DNA from 2 places in the Psychrobacillus sp. Z3-81 genome. Region 2 is predicted to be linked to the other one. Evidence: a T-box and tRNA genes for the amino acid it is inferred to sense, from the RefSeq annotation. Region 2 holds a T-box; the other holds one or more tRNA genes.
What was found. The T-box of region 2 lies ahead of AC1ECF_RS00840 (valine--tRNA ligase). A T-box ahead of a tRNA ligase gene usually reads a tRNA of that ligase, here a tRNA-Val.

Region 1 (10,365 bases), on a different contig from region 2:
CAACCAGAAGCCTGGTGAAACGAGATTACAACTCGTAGAACGCAACACTCGAATTATGCAATCTATTGTTCAGGAGATTAAAAAAAGCGGCTTCGATGGAATTCTTCTCATTGCTTCCAACCCAGTTGATGTGATGAGTTATGTAGCATACAAGGAAAGCGGCCTGCCTGCGAACAAGGTCATTGGTTCAGGAACTACCTTGGATACAGCTCGTTTCAAGGTACTTTTAGGAGAGTACTTTGAAGTAGATCCAAGGAATGTTCATGCAGTTATCATCGGTGAGCATGGTGATAGTGAACTAGCTGTATTCAGTCAAGCTAATATTGGGGTAGAATCGCTGGAAGATTTCTTGGAAAGACGAAATAATCCAAATGATAAAGAAAAACTCAACTCGATCTTTAACGCAGTTCGTAGGGCTGCTTATGAGATTATTAATCGTAAAGGTGTTACGAATTTCGGAATAGGAATGTGCTTAACAAGAATCACGAAGGCTATTCTCAATAACGAGCATTCTATTCTTCCAGTTTCTTGTTTATTGAACGGCGAATATGGCCAAGAAGATATCTATATGAGTGTCCCAGCCGTTGTAACATACGAGGGTGTGAAAGAAATTCCTACCTTAAAGTTGAATGAAGAAGAGACAAAGCTATTCAATCAATCAGCAGAAATTCTACGTAAAACGAGAGTAAACTAAAACTCCTTTTACAAGAAAATAACCATGGTATAGTTACCGTGGTTATTTTCTCTTATATTCTTTTTTAAAAAAAGCTGTATAAAATAAGGGTACAAAAACATACTAATGAAAGAAATTGATACTTGAAAAAGTTTGTTAAATTACCTATAATTATATCTAGACGTTCCGAAGTAGCTCAGTGGTAGAGCAACCGGCTGTTAACCGGTTGGTCGTAGGTTCGAGTCCTACCTTCGGAGCCATTTTTATGTTAATTTGCTTCCATAGCTCAGTTAGGTAGAGTGCTTCCATGGTAAGGAAGAGGTCACCGGTTCGAGCCCGGTTGGAAGCTTAATTGAAAAACAAAAAGCGAATCTCCAAAGATAATGGAGAGTCGCTTTTTTCTGTCTGTCTAGAATTTACCATGCTGTCCAAACAGAGAGTAATTGATAAGTATTAAACAATAGGTAGTAATGCTAGTTCATAAATGAAAAAGCGACTTTGTGATTGGCTCTGTTAAGACAATCACAAAGTCGCTTTTAAATGGACGTTATGGCATTCCAAATTCGCCGCGGACAGTTCTGCTCATATCAATCACCTTTGTCATTTGGTTATATAGCGTATTAATCCGTTCGTCCTGATCAACTTTCTCCAATACCTGAATCTGATGTCTCTTATTATGATAGCGGTTAATTTCCATCATCAGTATTTCTTTTTCAAGCAGTTCTACAGCAGATACCATTCCGGCACAACCGTATTCAGGCTGAATGGATGTAGCGACATATGTTTCACTTTCGATAGCGCCATACTCTTTATAGATGCGTTCGGCCTCTCGATTAATCTGTAAAAATTGTTCTTTATTTTCTTCAGTTACTGGATAAAGATAAATTTCTAAATACATGAGCGCCCTCCTTACTTAGGATGAAAACTTATAAGAGTACAGCGGTCTTGCTAGCCTTATTTTTTCTTTTCGTTCTATCTGCAGCTTTGCGTCCTCGGTATCGTAACCACTATGATAGTGCATTAAAATCATTTTTTTAGTTAAGGATGAGTCAAGCGCTTTTATTTCCTGTAAGCTAGGGTGGGAAAGGATGGGAAGATCCCACATATGACAGTCGTGAAAGATGGTATGAACATTTAGAGAATGAAGCAAAGCCTCGTTGACTATGGAATCACCACTGTAATAGAAATACGGCTCTGCTAATAATCCGTAACTGATCATCTGGGGAATATGATCTGTGCGGATAATACGAAATGATTGGCAAGCTATATAGAATTCTTCCTCTGGTCGAACGAGCGTTACATGAAAATAATCCTCCAATTTTTTCGGACCGTTAGTAGATAGCCCAAGTCCCTCCTTCAATGTATTCCATAAGCCTTCAACCAAATCCTCTGCAAGATAGAGATTTATTTTTCCTTTCCCAAGGATTGTCTTATAATGTGCTAGCTGCTGTAGACCGTTTATATGATCTTCATGGAGATGGGTGATGAATAAATGCTCTACAATATTTAAGTCAAATCCTAATTTCTGAAGCGACTGTCGATTAGTCGCTGGAAAGTCTATAAATAGGCGAGTATTGTTCCATTCAATAAATGCGCTATTATGTCCGATTCTATCTGGTAGAAAGTCTCCGGTTCCAAGGAAGGTTAATTGCATAAAGGTACACCCTTTCTGTCATAATTATGCTTTAGTTTAAGTATCTACCAATGGTAACAGAAAGAAAAGTACTACCTGGATAACTCGCTAAAAACTCTTGCCAAACAACCTATAAAAAAGTAGAATGATTACATAGTTCTTTTTAGAAAACAGATATCTTTTTTTAAAAAAGTGCTTGTTTCGAAAAGGTGCTTATGATAATATATTTATTGTCCGGTTTTTCAATAAAACCTACATGGAGGATTAGCTCAGCTGGGAGAGCATCTGCCTTACAAGCAGAGGGTCGGCGGTTCGAGCCCGTCATCCTCCACCATTTTAATTTATTTAATATAGCCTGGAGGGGTAGCGAAGTGGCTAAACGCGGCGGACTGTAAATCCGCTCCTTAGGGTTCGGCGGTTCGAATCCGTCCCCCTCCACCAGTTTTTTGGGGTATAGCCAAGCGGTAAGGCAACGGATTTTGATTCCGTCATGCCCTGGTTCGAATCCAGGTACCCCAGCCATTTTACACATCACCCTGATATGGGGCCTTAGCTCAGCTGGGAGAGCGCCTGCCTTGCACGCAGGAGGTCAGCGGTTCGATCCCGCTAGGCTCCATCCTAAAAAATCCTTTCCACCTTTCAGGCGGGAAGGATTTTTTCTTATTGTTCAGCTTCAGCGCTTTGCACCTCGAGGTCAAATGGGTGCCGACTGCCTCCTCGCAGTCCTTAATTTGCTTGTCGAGGCATGCCTTGTGCTTTCTTAATAGGACGATAAGTATTTCTTTTGTATGTATTTTGTTCTCTTTGAAATTTGCTTTCAGGAAAGTATGCTAGAAATAGCAATTCACGACTCACAGCTATTATTTATCTTCCACTATATAAAAAGAGGTGTACGGATGCTAAATTATCAAAATGTTACACTACGTCCTTTAAAAGAAACTGATTTTGTGGAATTATGGAGGCTGTTTGAGCCGGAAATATTTGAATTTATGTTACATAAAGTAGAAACACAGAATCAGTTGAATAAGTGGCTTCAGGCAGGTATTGACCAGATGCGTGAGAGGAAGGCTCTTACTTTTGCTGTAGAGCATACCGATACTAAAGAGATAATGGGAACTACACGGATTTATGGTATCGATTATACAAATAAGTCTTGTGAAATCGGCTCAACCTTTTACGGAAAAAGGTTTCAGCGAACGAATGTGAATACGGCATGCAAATATCTTTTATTAACATATTGTTTTGAAGATTTGCAGCTGATACGTGTTCAACTTAAAACAGATGAACAAAACCTCTCCTCCCAACGGGCGATTGAGCGAATAGGGGCAAAAAGAGAGGGCGTTCTTCGGAATGAAAGAATTCGTTCAAATGGAGTGGTAAGGAATACCGTTATTTATTCTTTCATTGATGAAGAGTGGGGAAAAACGAAAACCCATCTTTTTCAACTGTTGCATAAATATACGTGAGTTTGCGCTGTTGAGCCATATGAAATTTGGAATTACAATAGATGTATGAATTGAAAGGGGCTTAAAAACATGAATCATTTAAACCTATCCATTATTGGAGTTCCAATGGACTTAGGTCAAAATAGACGTGGAGTAGATATGGGTCCTAGTGCCATTCGTTACGCAGGAGTAGTTGAGAGACTAGAAGCACTTGGCCATCATGTGAACGATTTAGGGGATATTCCTATCGGTAAAAATAATCCAGAAAAGACGCCTCATGAAAAGCTTAGAAACTTACAAGATGTTATAGAGGGTAATACAGCGCTTGCTAATAAAGTACATGAGGTAGTAGCAAAAGGTGATTTCCCATTAGTGCTAGGCGGAGATCATAGTATTGCTATTGGAACGCTTGCTGGATTATCTGATCGTTATGAAAATATGGGGGTTATTTGGTATGATGCCCATGCAGATATGAACACAGAGGAAACGACGCCTTCAGGTAATATTCATGGAATGCCACTTGCGGTCAGCATGGGGTTAGGACATGAGGCGCTAGTAAATATCCGTGCGTATGCTCCAAAAATAAAACCGGAAAATCTAGTGATTATTGGTGCAAGGTCCGTTGATCCAGGCGAAAAAGCGCTTATTAAAGAAAAGGGTATTAAAGTATTTTCGATGCATGAAATTGACAAGCTAGGAATGACAGAAGTGATGAATCAAACAATCGCACATTTTCTAGCTCGTAAAGTAGATGGGGTTCACCTATCACTTGATTTAGATGGCATCGATCCGTTGTACACTCCTGGAGTAGGAACACCGGTGCCGGGTGGAATAAGCTATAGAGAGAGTCACTTGGCAATGGAAATGCTTTATTCCTCTGGTTTAATTACTTCCGCTGAATTTGTTGAGGTAAACCCTATACTTGATGAAAGAAATAAGACTGCTGATGTAGCGGTAGCACTAATGGGTTCTCTATTTGGTGAAAGTTTAATATAAAAATGAGTCAAAAAGTAGACAGATTTGTCTGCTTTTTCTTTTTTTATTTAAACACAAAGAGCTATTTCTTTGATAAAATTAAATTTAGATGAAAAAAATGAAACCTGCTGACACCTCGTACGTATAGGTAAGACAGCCGCATGGAGCGGAGGGAAATCTCAATGGATGCGTTAGTTAACAAAAGAATAAAGCAAGTGTTAAAAGGTGACAAGGATGCTTTTGCGGAAATCGTGGACCTTTACCAGCATAGGTTATATCAGGTTTGCTATCGTATGCTTGGGAATCGTCATGAGGCTGAGGACATTGCTCAGGAAGCGTTCGTACGTGCATTTATCAATATTCATACGTTTGATCAAAAAAGAAAATTTTCCACATGGCTATATAGAATTGCAACGAACTTATGTATAGATCGTATAAGAAAGAAAAAGCCAGATTATTATTTAGACGCGGAAGTAAAGGGTACAGAAGGATTAGACATGTATTCTCAAATAGCTGCCTCTGAGGAGCTTCCAGAAGAAGAATTGATGAAGCTAGAGCTGCAAGATAGAATACAGTATGAAATTAGCAGACTACCAGATAAGTATCGTTCAGCCATTGTCTTAAAGTATATGGAAGAGCTATCTTTACAAGAGATAAGTGAGATATTGGATCTGCCGCTGGGAACTGTAAAAACGAGAATTCATCGAGGTCGTGAAGCACTTCGTAAACAATTGAGCAAACAAGCCAATCTATTGTAGGAGGAATCATCATGAATGCGTGTCCAGAACGAATTGTTCACTATATGCACGAATACTTAGATGGCGAAATAAGTCGTGAACATGAGCTGGAGCTCAAGGCGCACCTACAGACATGCAAAGAGTGCCAGGCTCATATGCATGAGCTCAGTGATGTAGTTGCTTTTGTGAAGGGCGCGGCTCATGTGGAGGCGCCAAATAATTTCACTATGTCTGTTATGGCGAGACTTCCAAAGGAAAAATCGCATACCGGTGTAAGTAGATGGTTTCGCCATCATCCTGTTTTGACTGCTGCTGCAGTATTTCTTGTATTAATGAGCAGCATGCTATTCTCATCATATCAAGATGACCAGCAATTCTCTTTCACAAAGCAAGAAAACGTGATAGTAGAAGGAGAAACGGTTATCATCCCTGAAGGACAAGTCGTAAAGGGAGACTTAGTTGTAAAGAATGGGAATGTACGAATAGATGGAGAGCTAGATGGTAATTTGACTGTTATTAATGGAACAAAGTACATGGCTTCTACAGCAAATATTACCGGTACTTCCGAAGAAATAAATGAGGTCTTTGATTGGCTATGGTTTCATATAAAGAATAGTGTGAAAGAAGTAGGCTCGTTTTTCAAGAAAGATGAATAAGGGCAAGCTGGAAGAGTGCAGATAGATATTTTAATGTCTGCACTTTTTTTGCGTTCTTCGAAAGAGAATTAAAACACGCTTATATGTTATAATGAGAACATATGGATTCGTGAGGAAAAGTGGGGGATGCCACATGTCGTTTATGGAGCAATTTACCGATTTTATGCCAGTAAACGTAATTGTAAATATTTTAGATGTTTTATTGGTTTGGTTCGTTATATATAAAATTATCACCCTTATTAAAGGGACAAAAGCTGTTCAATTATTAAATGGTATATTTATTATTGTTGTAACAAAAATAATGACTGACTTTTTAGGATTAGATACCCTTGGCTGGATATTAAGTCAAGTTATTAACTGGGGTTTTTTAGCAATTATCATTATTTTTCAACCGGAAATTAGAAGGGCACTAGAACAGATTGGGAGAGGGAAGCTATTCTCTCGCGGCTCCCAACATGAACAAGAGGAGCAGGAGCGTTTAATCGATGCAATGACGAAATCTGTGAGCTATATGGCGAAGCGTCGAATTGGAGCGCTGATCTCTATTGAAAGAGAAACTGGGCTAACAGAGTATATAGAAACAGGGATACCTTTAAATGCGAATCTTACTTCTGAGCTGTTGATCAATATCTTTATCCCTAATACCCCGTTACATGATGGAGCTGTCATTGTACAGAAGAACAAAATAACCTCTGCAGCATGTTATTTGCCTCTATCAGAAAGTCCGTTCATTTCTAAAGAACTTGGCACACGTCATAGAGCGGCTATAGGGCTCAGTGAAGTAACAGATGCTGTTACCATTGTAGTATCAGAAGAAACTGGTGCAGTTAGCATAACCTCAAATGGTGATTTGCATCGGAATCTTTCCATGGATGAGTTTAAGGTGCATTTAAGTCGACTTTGGTTCGGAGCAACGGAGGAACAGGTGACATCCTCCAAGTGGTTGAGGAGGGGTAAGCAAAATGGATAAAATGTTAAGTAATCCATGGATTCTAAGAATTATTGCCCTTGCCTTAGCAATTCTGCTATTTGTCTCTGTTAAATCGGAATTTGATACTTCCGATCAAAATACAAGCGGTACCGACGTAGAGGTCTTAAGAGATGTTCCCTTAGAAGTATACTACGATGATGAAAATTCAGTCGTAACAGGAACGCCTGAAACTGTAACAGTTAACATAGAAGGACCTGCTCAGCAGGTTAAATCTACAAAGGTGATGAAGGATTACAAAGTCTTTGTAGATTTAAGAGAATTAACCTATGGAGAGCACCGAGTAGCTATTTCAACTGAATCCTTTTCTGATAAGCTTAAAGTTAAAGTAGAGCCTGCTTATATAGATGTCGTAATAGATGAACGTATATCAGAAGAATTTGTAGTTGAATTAGACATGAATGAGAGCCTGCTAGCAGATAATTACGTGATTGCTGATACGTCAGTAGAGCCAAGAGTAGTTACAATTACGGGTGCAAAAGGCGTTATAGATAGCATCGGTTATGTAAAAGCGACCATTACTGGTTCGAATGGAATAAATAAATCCTTTGAACAACAGGCCAGCGTTCGAGTACTAGATTTGGACTTAAACAAACTAGATGTCATGGTCGAACCTCGAACAGTGCTAGTAAAGGTCGGAGTAGAGGAGTATAGTAAGGAAGTTCCGATTGCTTTAGGTAGAGAAGGCTCGCCTAAAGAAGGAGTGACTATCCGTTCACTGACTACGGAAACGGAGAAAATTAGGCTTTATGGACCGAAATCCGTTCTAGATAAAATTAAACAGTTAAATGTGGATGTTGATATTAGCAAGATAGAGGAATCGGGCAATTTTGACTTGAAACTCTTAGTACCAGAAGGTGTCACAAAGCTATCCACGGAAAAAATAAAAATTAGGGCTGAAGTGACGGTAGTTGAACCAGAGGAACAAGGAAACGAGGAACAAGGAAATAAAGAAGAGGATGTATCTTCCTCCATCACCGAAAAATCATTTGAAAATGTGCAAATTGTGGTGAATGGGCTTGCTGAAAATTTAAGAAGTAGCTTTCATTTTCCTGAAAATGGGGTAATCACAGTAGTGGCGAAAGGGCCACAGGAAGCTTTGGATAAAGTACAAGCTAACAACATTTCCATATACGTTGATGCTAAGAACTCCGAACTTGGAGAAACAGTACTGCCTATTCAAATTGATGCCCCATCTAATATAGAGTGGGAAACATCTGAATCCGAAGCAACACTAATGATAACAGAAGCTTAAAACGTAGGATAACAGGTTATTAAGGAGAGTTGATCAAATGGGAAAATATTTTGGGACTGACGGCGTACGAGGTGTAGCAAACTCAGAATTAACACCAGAGTTAGCATATAAACTAGGTCGCTTTGGAGGATATATTTTAACAAGAGAGGCAAAGGACCGAGCAAAGGTAGTAATAGGCCGAGATACTCGAATTTCGGGTCATATGTTAGAAGGCGCGTTAGTAGCTGGTCTCTTATCAGTAGGAGTAGAAGTAATGCGTCTTGGTGTAATTAGTACGCCTGGAGTAGCCTATTTAACTCGAGTAATGAGTGCTGATGCAGGAGTCATGATCTCAGCTTCTCATAATCCAGTCGCAGACAATGGAATCAAATTCTTTGGATCAGATGGGTTTAAGCTATCAGATGCACAGGAAGAGGAAATTGAGCGTCTAATAGATGCGGAGCAGGATGAGTTGCCTCGTCCGACAGGAGGAGCTATTGGTACAGTTTCTGATTACTTCGAAGGTGGTCAGAAGTATATCCAATATCTAAAACAAACTATAGATGAGGACTTTGTAGGGATTCACGTTGCGCTTGACTGTGCAAACGGTGCTACCTCTTCGTTAGGAACACATGTATTTGCTGACTTGGATGCCGATTTGTCTACAATGGGTGTATCTCCAAACGGATTAAACATTAACGAAGGAGTGGGATCCACACATCCAGAGGGTCTTGCAAAGTTCGTGCTGGAAAAAGGAGCAGACGTTGGTCTAGCCTTTGACGGTGATGGAGATCGATTAATTGCAGTGGACGAAAAAGGGAACATCGTAGATGGAGATCAAATCATGTATATCCTGGCCAAATATCTTCACGCAAATGGTCGTCTTAATAACAATACAGTTGTCTCTACAGTAATGAGTAATATGGGCTTCTATAAAGCGTTGGAAGAAAACGGAATGAATAGTGTGAAAACTGCCGTTGGAGACCGTTATGTTGTAGAGGAAATGAAATTGAATGGATACAATCTTGGTGGAGAACAATCTGGTCATATTATCTTCTTAGATTACAATACAACTGGCGATGGTCTACTAACAGGCGTACAGCTAGTGAATATCATGAAGGTTACTGGAAAGAAATTATCAGAGCTTGCTGGTGAAATGAAAGTTTTCCCTCAAAAGCTAGTGAATGTACGTGTGACGGATAAGCATGCGGTAACAGAGAATGAAAAGGTAGCTGCTGTCATTCAAGAAGTAGAAAAAGAAATGGCTGGCAATGGCCGTGTATTAGTTCGTCCTTCCGGTACAGAGCCACTAGTTCGTGTCATGGTAGAGGCTTCGACAGAAGAAAGCTGTGAAAGCTATGTCAATCGAATTGCAGAAGTGGTAAAAGCTGAAATGGGCTTAGAAGAATAAAGTGAACTTTGATTGGTGGGGGGGTCTTTCATCCCCCACCAATCATTAGTTGAACCAATCGGGCTTTTAGGGACAGTTGATCTCCCACTTCGCTGTCTACTGTCTTTTGCCAGCTTGAAGTCGGAGTCTACTGTCCCTTAATGCGGGATAAATACTAGAGTGTAATAAAAAGGGGTGTCCCATAAGTTTTCTACTTATGGAACACCCTTTCGTTTTTTCCTACGAATTCGTTCCTATGGTTCTCCAAATGAAATTCTAACATAGCTCTTTGAATCTCTTTCGAATGTTTAATCCCTTTTAAATGTGGAATTATAAAAGAGAACAAACAATAAGGAGTGAGAAGATGGCTAAAGTGGCAACATTAATCACAGATATGTTTGAGGATGTAGAATATACAGAGCCTGCTAAAGCGTTAACGGATGCAGGACATGAGGTATTTACGATTGAAAAGGAAGCTGGCAAGGTTGTGACTGGGAAAAATGATGAAGCAAAGGTAACCATCGATTATAATATTGACGACGTAAACCCAGCTGACTTTGACGCATTATTCCTACCTGGAGGCTTTTCTCCAGATATTTTACGCGCAGATGATCGTTTTGTTCAGTTTTCAAAA
Region 2 (10,365 bases):
ACGAAGTAATAATATTGGTGGATTTTTTTACTCTGAAGATGACATAAAAATTTTAGGGATAGTTCCAAATATTAACATTGAGGAGGGGAATTTCAGGGAAAAACATTGAATTATATGGAGCTGAATTACTAGGTAATTCTCGACTTAAAATTAACTATGATCCTGAAATTGATAAAATATATAAAAATCTTAAAAGAAAACAACATATAATTTATAGAGTAGAGCCACCTATTATTATGGATAGAGAAGTATAAATTAGGATGAATAATGGGTAGAGATAATTTCCAAACTGCTTTTCTTCCTACATTATAGTTTAATCTTATAAATCTAATATAATCTTCCCAAGAAGTGATTGAAACGTCGGATTCATACATATTCTGTTTCATCACTTTTGTTTTGTCCTATGCCCTTCAATAAGGATACCAACAAATATTATAGTGCCTTGAAAATATTGCCTTCCAGATAATTAAAAGCCTTGGTCCTTTCGATCAAGGCTTTCTCTTTATATTCATTTCACATACTCCGCAACCTTATTCCTACCCGCTTGCTTGGCACCGATATATAGAGCGCGGTCGGCGTTTCGGATTAAGGATGTGCCTTCGTCACTGTCGTCCGGTGCGCTGGATACGCCAATGCTTGCAGTAATGAATATTATTTCTTCGGTAATTATTTCGGATAGGTCCTTTTGAACGGTAAATGGGGTATGCTCTATTTTGTAGCGAAGCTGTTCAGCTAGATTGATTGCTTGGATCTTCGTATAGTCTGGTAGAATGACAACGAATTCCTCACCGCCATATCTTCCTACTGTTCCCTCATTTCCTATTTCCTCCTTCAAAATGTTTGCAAATTTATGGAGGATTAGGTTTCCACTATGATGTCCATACGTATCATTCACAGATTTAAACTTATCGATATCTAACATGATCAAAGAGACAGACCTATATACCCCTAAAGACAACTTATTCATATCTGTTTCTAGCTGTCTATCAAGATAACGATAATTATGTAGCTTCGTCAGCTCACAAATTTCACTCTTCGCTACTTGTTCACGTACAAATCTTGCTTTTTCTAAAGAAACCGCAAAATAGGAACAAAGCAAGTGAACAATATTTAGTTGATAGGATTCAAAGGCATATTTATGTCTAGATGCTAATACGAGAATTCCTTCAATCTTACTATTGCGATAAATAGGAACCGTCATAACACTTTGGATATTTAGTCCGAGAAACGGAGGTCTCATAAACATCCACTCTGTCTGCTTGTTATATAACGCCGGCGAGGCCTTTTCATATGCTCGTCCGATCAGACTATATTTAATTTCTTCATGGGAACAAAAAATTTCTTTTTTCTCCTCGTACTCTATCGCCCGAAGAACGATAAACTTATCCTTTACAACATCGATAATATAGGCACTATCTATAGGAAACATTTTCGTTATTCTTTCCATAAATAAGTCCATAATTTCTTTTGAAGAAAGCTGCTCTGCTAGCTCATGCCCGAACTCACTAGCTCTCGTTAAATCGGCATTCACTCTTTCTGAGTCGTTATACATTCTGATCAATAAAGTGATAATAAAAAATGGGATACCTAAAAGCAAGATAGAAATATATCCAAGCTGTCCTTCTAGCATATATAAACTAATGCCGAATGGTAAGGTAATCAATAAATAGATGAGATCCCACAAAAAATCTTTCGTTAAAAACAGTGGTTTTAGGCCTGTTACTACTTCACGAAGATAAAGAAGAACATGGTTTAATATAATATTTAGCAAACCATATACAATACCAAATATAATAACGCTCTTAATATCTTTCGTTCCGAGCTCAAAGTCTAACAGTAAAGCAAACAAACCAGATACTACCGAGATAAGGAAAAACATAAAGGAGCTATAGTATACCTTATATTTAGTATCGTTCGTTATTTTCATATGATAGATCAGTGGTAGGATTGCAATCTGCATGGCAATTAATTCAGCGAGCACCCCATATTTCATAATAATAGCAAGGGTAACCCACTGTGTAAGGAACATGGTAGAGCCACCAATAAAGAAAGGGAACAAGGTCGTTAATAACCCTAGTACGATAAAGGATAAGTAGATCCCCCAATCAATCGGCTTACTAGGGAAGTAGGAATACACAAACAAGACCCCTAATGGAACAACTAAAAGCCACAGGTAAAATATATTTTTTTTAGCTTTAACTGAAATATCCATAGGCCTATCCATCCCTTCCTCCGCTATTTACTATTACTTTTTACACTGTTGCTATTGAAAAATTATAACACGAATTCTCCGAATAATTAAAATTACCAATTACCTGTTTATTTTTCTAATCTCGGAAATTAAATAAAGAGAACCCGTGACTATAGTAATGTGATTTTTTTCCATATTTTTTAAATCTATCTCGTCTATATCCTTCGTTATAACCTTTTTACTGTGTATACAGTGTTTATATAATACTTCGGGAGAAAGTGCCCGCTCGTGCTTAAATTCAACGAATTCAAAGCTATCAGCCACTTCTTCTAGCTTTCGGAGAATCGATACATATTCTTTATCCTTAAGCATTCCTACAATAAAACGAATTGTTTGATTTGAAAACTTAGCTTTAATTGTTTCTACTAGGGCTTCCACACTTGCAATATTGTGCGCCCCATCCATATAAACGTTATCACTCACTTGCTCCATCCTACCCAATAAGGACGCATTTCCCACTGCTCTTCGTACCTTTTGTTCTTCTAGTTCGAAGCCTGCTTCTAATAAAGCAGTGATGCTTAAAGCTATATTAGAAAATTGATGACTGCCTAGCATACTAGGCTTTAATTCGGCAAACTGATAATCATTATAAATGAATGAATGTTCATTTATTGTTATATCTTTCGAAAGCTCTATTAGGTTAGCTTTTTTTTCCATAACTTCTCTTAAAATTATCACTTTAGCATCGTCTGGCAAATTTCCTATAATTACTTTGCTATTCTCTTTTATAATTCCTGCTTTATGCCAAGCAATCTTTTCGATTGTATCTCCTAGAAAGTTTGTATGATCGATGGAAATGCTTGGGATCACCCCTATGGACTGCGCAAACACATTTGTACTGTCAAATCTTCCACCCATCCCAGCTTCTATCAAAAGCACATCTAGGTTTTGCTCCTCGAAGACTAGAAATGCTACGACTGTCAGTAATTCAAATTCAGTCAGCTTTCCGCTTAGACCAGCTGCTTGAATTTTTTGAAAGGCTCTATCCATTTGTTCTTCTGTTACGTTTTTCCCATTAATCTGAATCTGATCATGCACATCTACCAGGCAAGGTGATGTAAATGCGCCATATGTATATCCATGCTCTTTAGCAAGCTCCTTCATAAATGTGATGGTGGAGCCTTTTCCATTTGTACCAGCAACATGAATGATCCTCTGTTTATCTTGTGGATTTTGCAGCTTTTCTAGTGCCGCTAAAATACTATCAAGACCTGGTTTAATAATTGTTTCACTCCCTACATTCCATTTTTTCTTATAGCTGTTAAATTTTTTTATTTCCAAGTCATTCACCCTATTCCCGTTGATTCACTTTCGTGCTAAACTTCTTGTGAACACATTATAACACGCACTCGTGGAGGTCATTCATAATATGCAAACATGTTGGATCATTTACAACGGTAGTCTTACACATGACAAATTTCTTGATCAAGCTCTCCTCCTAAAAGAAGCGGCTGAAAAGCAAGGAATTGAAGTGCTCCTTGTAAAAAATTATGAGCTACTTATCAATATTCATGAAAAACTGTCAGTAAGGCCAGACTTTGTCGTTTTCTTAGACAAAGATATCTTGCTAGCACGATACTTGAAGCAACAGGGTATCCCTGTATTTAATGATCCAGATGTAATCGAAATATGCGACAATAAGGCAAAGCAATATCTAGCTCTTTCCAATGCGGCTGTCCCGATGCCTCTAACAATTATTGCGCCAAAGGTATATCCGGAGTTCACGATTCAACATACTGGCTACTATGAACAAGTGCTTCAAACACTGCAGCTCCCGCTTATTATTAAAGAGGCACATGGTTCCTTTGGGATGAAGGTATACCTAATCGAAACGAGAGAGCAATTCTTCGAAAAGGTGGAAGAGCTCAAAGGGATTGAATATGTCTTCCAGCAATTTATTGAGTCAAGCAGAGGAAGAGATATCCGAGTAAATGTAGTTGGAGGTCAGGTAGTTGCTTGTATGCATCGTCATTCGGAAACTGATTTCCGTGCAAATATCACAAACGGTGGAACAGCCTCCCGTGTTGAGTTAACAGAGCGACAAAAAGAGGTTGCGATACAGGCCGCTCAGGCTCTAAACGCTGAGTTTGCAGGGGTAGATCTTTTATTTGGAGAAAATGAGGAGCCTTTAGTTTGTGAAGTAAACGGGGTTGCCCATATCCGAAATATTTTTAACGTAACTGGTATTAATGTAGGAGATGCAATGATTTCTTATATTCTATCAAAAATAGGGGCCTTTTCTGTATGAAAGGTCTGTTAATATATGAGCCTCAAGAAATAATAAGAAACCAAAGCTTTATTGATCGATTAATAAATGCAGGAAAAAATAACGGGCTTGATATGCAGGTAATGGATGATCAACAGAATCATTACCCACCTGCAGATTTTATCTTTTTTCGCTCCAGGAACGCTAAACTTTCCAAGGAGCTTGCGAAAAAAGGTGTCCCTTTGTTTAATCGTGCGCAGGTAAATGAAATTGCCAATGATAAATACAAAGCACTTCAATTTGTTCAGCTTCTAGGGATTTCGACAGTCCCTACTCAAATCGTAAAAGAAGCTTCGGAGCTTACTACTTTTCCTGTGGTCCTTAAGACAATTGATGGACATGGCGGGATGCAGGTGGAATTGTTTGAAAATGAAGAGGCTGCAAAGCAGTTTATAGAAAAATATAAAGAGCAAACTGTTATCGCGCAGCAATATATTGAAACCAACGCAACCGATGTGCGAGTATTTATGCTTGGAACAGAGGTAATTGGTGCAGTAAAGCGAATAGGAGCTCCCAATAGCTTTAAATCTAATTATACGCTAGGTGGGACTGTAGAAAAGTATGAGCTAGATGCTGCCGAGATTGCGGATGTCCAAAAAATCGCACGTGCCTTAAAGAGCGATTATATTGGAATGGACTTTCTTTTATTGCCAAATGGTGGTTGGATTTTCAATGAATTAGAGGATCCTGTTGGAGCACGTTCTTTTTTCCAGACGACCCAAACGGATATTGCTATCCCGATTATGAATTATATAAAGAAGCAGCTAATGCAAAAAGAGTGATCCTCAATGGGAATCACTCTTTTTTTTATACCTATTACCTGTATTCATATAGATTATGCCAACAAAAATAATAAAGAAGAAAAGCGCTGTCCCAATATGGAATACACCCATCTGATCAGTAGCAGCTCCTACGACCCAAAAAATCATACTAAAGCTGAGGGCAAACATTAATTTCCCCATCGCTTTACATACAGCTTTTACATCGTATTTCTCCTGCTCCTCCTTTGGCATCGTATTAAAGCCAGCAATTAGCATGGCACCCTTACCAAGGGAAAAATATATACCGAGCATATTAAATAAAACAACAATACCTAGCATCACCCATGCAGGCGTATTCATGTTTCTCACCCCTTAATCGTTTAACCATTCAATTATTCTATTTTATTATACATTTACCAATAATTACAGACAAAGGATGAAAAAAAGAGCAGCACACAGCTGCTCTTCCACCTTACAGATTATTTAATTCTTCGAGACGTTTCAACACAGTTGCATGCTTTTCTAGGTAATCTTGTTCCTTTGCACGCTCCTCTGCTACTACAGCCTCAGGTGCTTTAGCTACAAAGCGTTCGTTGGAAAGCTTGCCTTGTACAAGCTTGATTTCCTTCGTCCATTTTTCCAATTCTTTTTCCAGGCGAGCTTTTTCAGCATCGATATCAATCAAGCCTTGAAGTGGTAGATAAAGAATTGCGCCAGTAACAACCGCCGACATGGATTGACCTGGATCTGCCAGATTTAATCCTACTACTAGAGGCTCTGGATTACAGAATCTTTCTAGGTATTTCGCATTTTCCTCTAGAATTGCATGTGTCTGTTCATCATGAGCAGAAATATATAAAGGAACCTTTTTGCTCATTGGCGTTTGTACCTCGGAGCGAATGTTACGAACAGAACGAATAATTTCTGCTAGCAGCTTCATACCATTAGCTTTTTCATGGTCAGTGAATGCCTCGTTCACAGTTGGCCATGCAGCTTGCGTAATGGACTCCCCTTCATGCGGAAGGTTTTGCCAGATTTCTTCTGTAATGAATGGCATGAATGGGTGTAATAAACGCATCGTATTGTCTAATACGTAAGCAAGCACGGAGCGAGTTGTTAGCTTCGCTTCTTCATCGTCTCCATTTAACGGAAGCTTCGCCATTTCGATATACCAGTCACAGAAGTCATCCCAGATGAAGTTATAAAGGGCACGACCCACTTCTCCAAATTCATAGCGCTCAGATAATCTTGTTACCTGCTCAATTGTTTCATTTAGACGAGTGAGGATCCATGCATCCGCTACGGATTTTTTACCCTCTAGATTGATTTCTTCATATTTCAATCCATCCATGTTCATCAACGCAAATCGAGAAGCGTTCCAGATTTTATTCGCAAAGTTCCAAACAGCTTCTACCTTCTCCACAGAGAAACGAAGATCTTGGCCTGGTGAAGTACCTGTGCTCAAGAAATAACGTAACGAGTCAGCACCATACTTGTCGATTACATCCATCGGGTCGATTCCATTTCCTAGAGACTTAGACATTTTGCGTCCGTCTTCTGCGCGAACCAAGCCATGGATTAACACATCCTCAAATGGGCGTGTACCTGTAAATTCGATTCCTTGGAATATCATACGGGACACCCAGAATAAGATAATATCATAGCCTGTTACCAGCGTACTTGTTGGATAATAACGTTTATAAAGCTCGTTCTCTTCATCCGGCCAGCCAAGAGTAGAGAAAGGCCATAATGCTGACGAGAACCAAGTATCTAATACATCTTCATCCTGCTTCCAGTTTTCCAGATCCTTTGGTTCTTCTAGTCCAACGTATACTTCTCCAGTCTCTTTATGATACCAAGCTGGAATACGATGCCCCCACCATAGCTGACGAGAAATACACCAGTCATGAATATTCTCCATCCAGCGAAGATATGTTTTTCCGAAACGCTCAGGAACAAAGTTTACTTTTCCTTCCGTCTCTTGCAGCTTGATCGCCTCTTCTGCAAGTGGCTGCATTTTAACGAACCATTGAGTTGATAAATATGGTTCTACTACTGCATCGCTTCGCTCAGAGTGACCTACGGAATGCATAAGCTCCTCGATTTTAAATAAAACCCCTGCCTCTTGAAGATCCTTCACAATCTGCTTACGGCATTCGAAGCGGTCCATTCCTTCGTATTTTCCAGCGTTTTCATTCATGGAACCATCTTCATTCATTACAAGCACTTGTTCTAAATTGTGACGAGCTCCGATTTCAAAGTCATTTGGGTCATGAGCAGGAGTAATCTTTACAGCCCCGCTACCAAATTCCATATCCACATAATCGTCCGCAACGATTGGAATCTCTCTTCCTACGATTGGCAGCGTTACTGTTTTGCCAATTAAATGCTTATAGCGCTCATCTTCTGGATGAACGGCTACCGCTGTATCCCCAAGCATTGTCTCAGGTCTAGTAGTTGCAACTTCAATCGTTCCAGTACCATCAGAGAGTGGGTAGTGCATATGATAGAATGCACCCTGTACATCCTTATGGATTACTTCAATGTCGGAAAGAGCTGTTTTCGTCGTAGGATCCCAGTTGATAATTCGCTTTCCTCTATAAATAAGGCCTTTATTATATAATTTTACAAAAACCTCTTTTACTGCATTGGATAGCCCTTCGTCTAAGGTAAAGCGTTCACGAGAATAGTCTAGACCGAGCCCAAGCTTAGCCCATTGTTCACGGATATGGCCTGCATATTCTTCCTTCCACTTCCATGTTTCTTCCACAAATTTTTCACGGCCTAAGTCATAGCGTGAAACATTGTTTGCACGAAGCTTCTCTTCAACCTTTGCTTGTGTTGCAATCCCTGCATGGTCCATTCCTGGTAACCAAAGAGCGTCATACCCCTGCATGCGCTTCATACGAATCAGGATATCTTGTAGTGTTGTATCCCATGCATGCCCAAGGTGAAGCTTTCCGGTAACGTTAGGCGGTGGGATTACAATGGTATATGGCTCCTTATCACTTTCCGGTTGAGCCTCAAAGAACTTACCTTTTAGCCACCACTCGTAGCGCCCCTTTTCAATAGACTGCGGATCGTACTTGGTTGACATCGTTGTTTCATTTGTCATGTTGGTTTCCTCCCGTTTCTGAAAATAAAAAAACTCCTCTCATCACTAAAGGACGAAGGAGTTTGTTTCGCGGTACCACCTTTATTCGCAGATGCAGAAATGCACATCACGCTCTCAATTAGATAACGGCTTCAAACCGGCTATTACTACTACTAGTTCACAATAGCTGCTCTTGGGCTACCTTCAAATGGTGGCTAACAGAAACATTTCAGCTGGCTGTTTCCTTTCTTTCGAGAGCCAAGTCATTTTACTCTTCCCATTCATAGCATCAAATATTTGGTTGTACCTATTGTATAAGATGATATTATATGCCGTCAAGCATTGGATTGTGAAAGGAGGTAAAACAAATGAAAAGAGGATACAATCCGTATTTCCTACCGTATTGGCTTCGGACGATTCGCTTTTATCTAAAAGGTATCATTATACCCATCGCCGGCTTTCAATTACTACGAGTGATTTTCGCACCAACGAGCTGGGATTTTATCCTACTAGTATTTTTATTTCTTCTTTGTTATTTATTCTCGAAAGATATTATTTGATGGATATACAACCTTAGAGTAGCCGTCTTCCAGGCTATGAATAAATTCGAGCTCCGAGTCTGCAAAAGCGGGGCTCTCTAATTTTGTTTCTGTTAATCTTATTTTAGCTTCTTCCTGTGGCATTTGCGGTGGTGCTTCCTGTGGCATTTGCGGTGGTGCTTCCTGTGGTATTAGAGCTGGTGCTTCCTCCACTAAATCGTAAGTGGCATGGTTTATGGACTCAAATATTTTTACAGAAGAAGACTCGAAAAAAGTAGGAGTGCTATCAGAATTAGGCTCTACTTGCTCAGGCTTGCTAGTCTCATATTCCAGCTTAACTGACCAGGTAATCTCTAATCCTTTCTCCTCTGTCTTTGATTCTATTTCCTTCAAACTAACTACCGGCTCACTGTGAGACTGGATACGTTCATCGATTATTTCATACATGGGAACTGCATATTCAAAATAACCGACTTCTCCATCGAGATCCAAATCGTCAATTTGAGTAAAATCACTCGGTGTGTAGCTAGCAACCTTTTCCCTATCAAACTCCACATGACAAGTTACGTGATAAATACCTTGTAATTCCACAGTATCCTCAACCTGTCTATGAATATATTGCGGGGTCACATTTAACGATTTTACTCCTTTAAGCATGCCAAAACTTTCCGGAAAACAAAACTGCTCCTTAACATTCCAGCTTCTTACTCCCATACTCTCTCCTCCTTCTTATAGGACAAATTATGATAGCGCGAGGGAAATTATGATGAAAATAAAAAGCTGCTAGCGCTTGAGCAAGCAAAATGATAAGGATAGGAGATGGTATTGTGAAGAGTGTTTGCTTAACGGTAAGACCAATAAAGTTATCGTCAAGATCAACTAGCTAATCGTTAAGACTCGGCCATTCATCGCTAAGATCAAGCAACTAATCGTAAAGATCAGACCCTTAACCACAAAGACATCCCAAACCTGCTAGACACCCTGCCCACTATCCAAACCTCCACCACATAAAAAAGCCAAACGCTTCACTGTCTAGGACAGTCAGGCGTTTGGCTTAATTGGTAGGGCTCCCCCTACCATTTTCTCAATTATTTTGCTAATTTCTCGAATACTGTATGGAAGGCTTGTACCGTTTTTGCGATATGCTCCTCTGTATGAGCCGTAGATAAGAACATTCCTTCAAATTGAGATGGAGGTAAGTAAATTCCTTCCTCTGCCATCAGGCGATAATATTTCGCAAAAAACTCTAAATCAGAGGTCTTAGCTACGTCATAGCTTGTAACATGCTCATTTGTGAAGAAGAAGCCAATCATAGAACCTGCACGATTTACTGTATGAGGGATGTTGTACTTGCTTGCTGCTTCTTTAAAGCCAGCCTCTAGCATGTCCCCTAGCTTTATAAAGTGCTTATAAGAATCCTCTGTCAATTGAGAAAGAGTTTCATAGCCTGCAGT

Region 1: it encodes a tRNA-Val, which carries the amino acid that the T-box ahead of AC1ECF_RS00840 (valine--tRNA ligase) is inferred to sense. The anticodon was not compared.

The regions. Positions count from the first base shown of each region.
Region 1 covers NZ_JBWQPU010000019.1:46,227-56,591, reverse strand. Annotated here, with positions in the region: gene AC1ECF_RS16165 (L-lactate dehydrogenase) at 1-694, shown strand, start outside; tRNA gene AC1ECF_RS16160 (tRNA-Asn) at 859-933, shown strand; tRNA gene AC1ECF_RS16155 (tRNA-Thr) at 949-1,022, shown strand; gene AC1ECF_RS16150 (DUF1428 family protein) at 1,221-1,571, opposite strand; gene AC1ECF_RS16145 (MBL fold metallo-hydrolase) at 1,587-2,327, opposite strand; tRNA gene AC1ECF_RS16140 (tRNA-Val) at 2,565-2,640, shown strand; tRNA gene AC1ECF_RS16135 (tRNA-Tyr) at 2,664-2,747, shown strand; tRNA gene AC1ECF_RS16130 (tRNA-Gln) at 2,754-2,828, shown strand; tRNA gene AC1ECF_RS16125 (tRNA-Ala) at 2,850-2,922, shown strand; gene AC1ECF_RS16120 (GNAT family N-acetyltransferase) at 3,203-3,772, shown strand; gene rocF (arginase) at 3,842-4,747, shown strand; gene sigW (RNA polymerase sigma factor SigW) at 4,909-5,484, shown strand; gene AC1ECF_RS16105 (zf-HC2 domain-containing protein) at 5,496-6,119, shown strand; gene cdaA (diadenylate cyclase CdaA) at 6,253-7,089, shown strand; gene AC1ECF_RS16095 (CdaR family protein) at 7,082-8,362, shown strand; gene glmM (phosphoglucosamine mutase) at 8,400-9,752, shown strand; gene AC1ECF_RS16085 (type 1 glutamine amidotransferase domain-containing protein) at 10,096-10,365, shown strand, end outside.
Region 2 covers NZ_JBWQPU010000001.1:170,067-180,431, reverse strand. Annotated here, with positions in the region: gene AC1ECF_RS00865 (sensor domain-containing diguanylate cyclase) at 509-2,212, opposite strand; gene AC1ECF_RS00860 (bifunctional folylpolyglutamate synthase/dihydrofolate synthase) at 2,312-3,532, opposite strand; gene AC1ECF_RS00855 (ATP-grasp domain-containing protein) at 3,621-4,499, shown strand; gene AC1ECF_RS00850 (ATP-grasp domain-containing protein) at 4,496-5,299, shown strand; gene AC1ECF_RS00845 (DUF3784 domain-containing protein) at 5,303-5,638, opposite strand; gene AC1ECF_RS00840 (valine--tRNA ligase) at 5,751-8,393, opposite strand; T-box leader at 8,439-8,666, opposite strand; gene AC1ECF_RS00835 (hypothetical protein) at 8,741-8,932, shown strand; gene AC1ECF_RS00830 (hypothetical protein) at 8,909-9,625, opposite strand; gene hemL (glutamate-1-semialdehyde 2,1-aminomutase) at 10,000-10,365, opposite strand, start outside.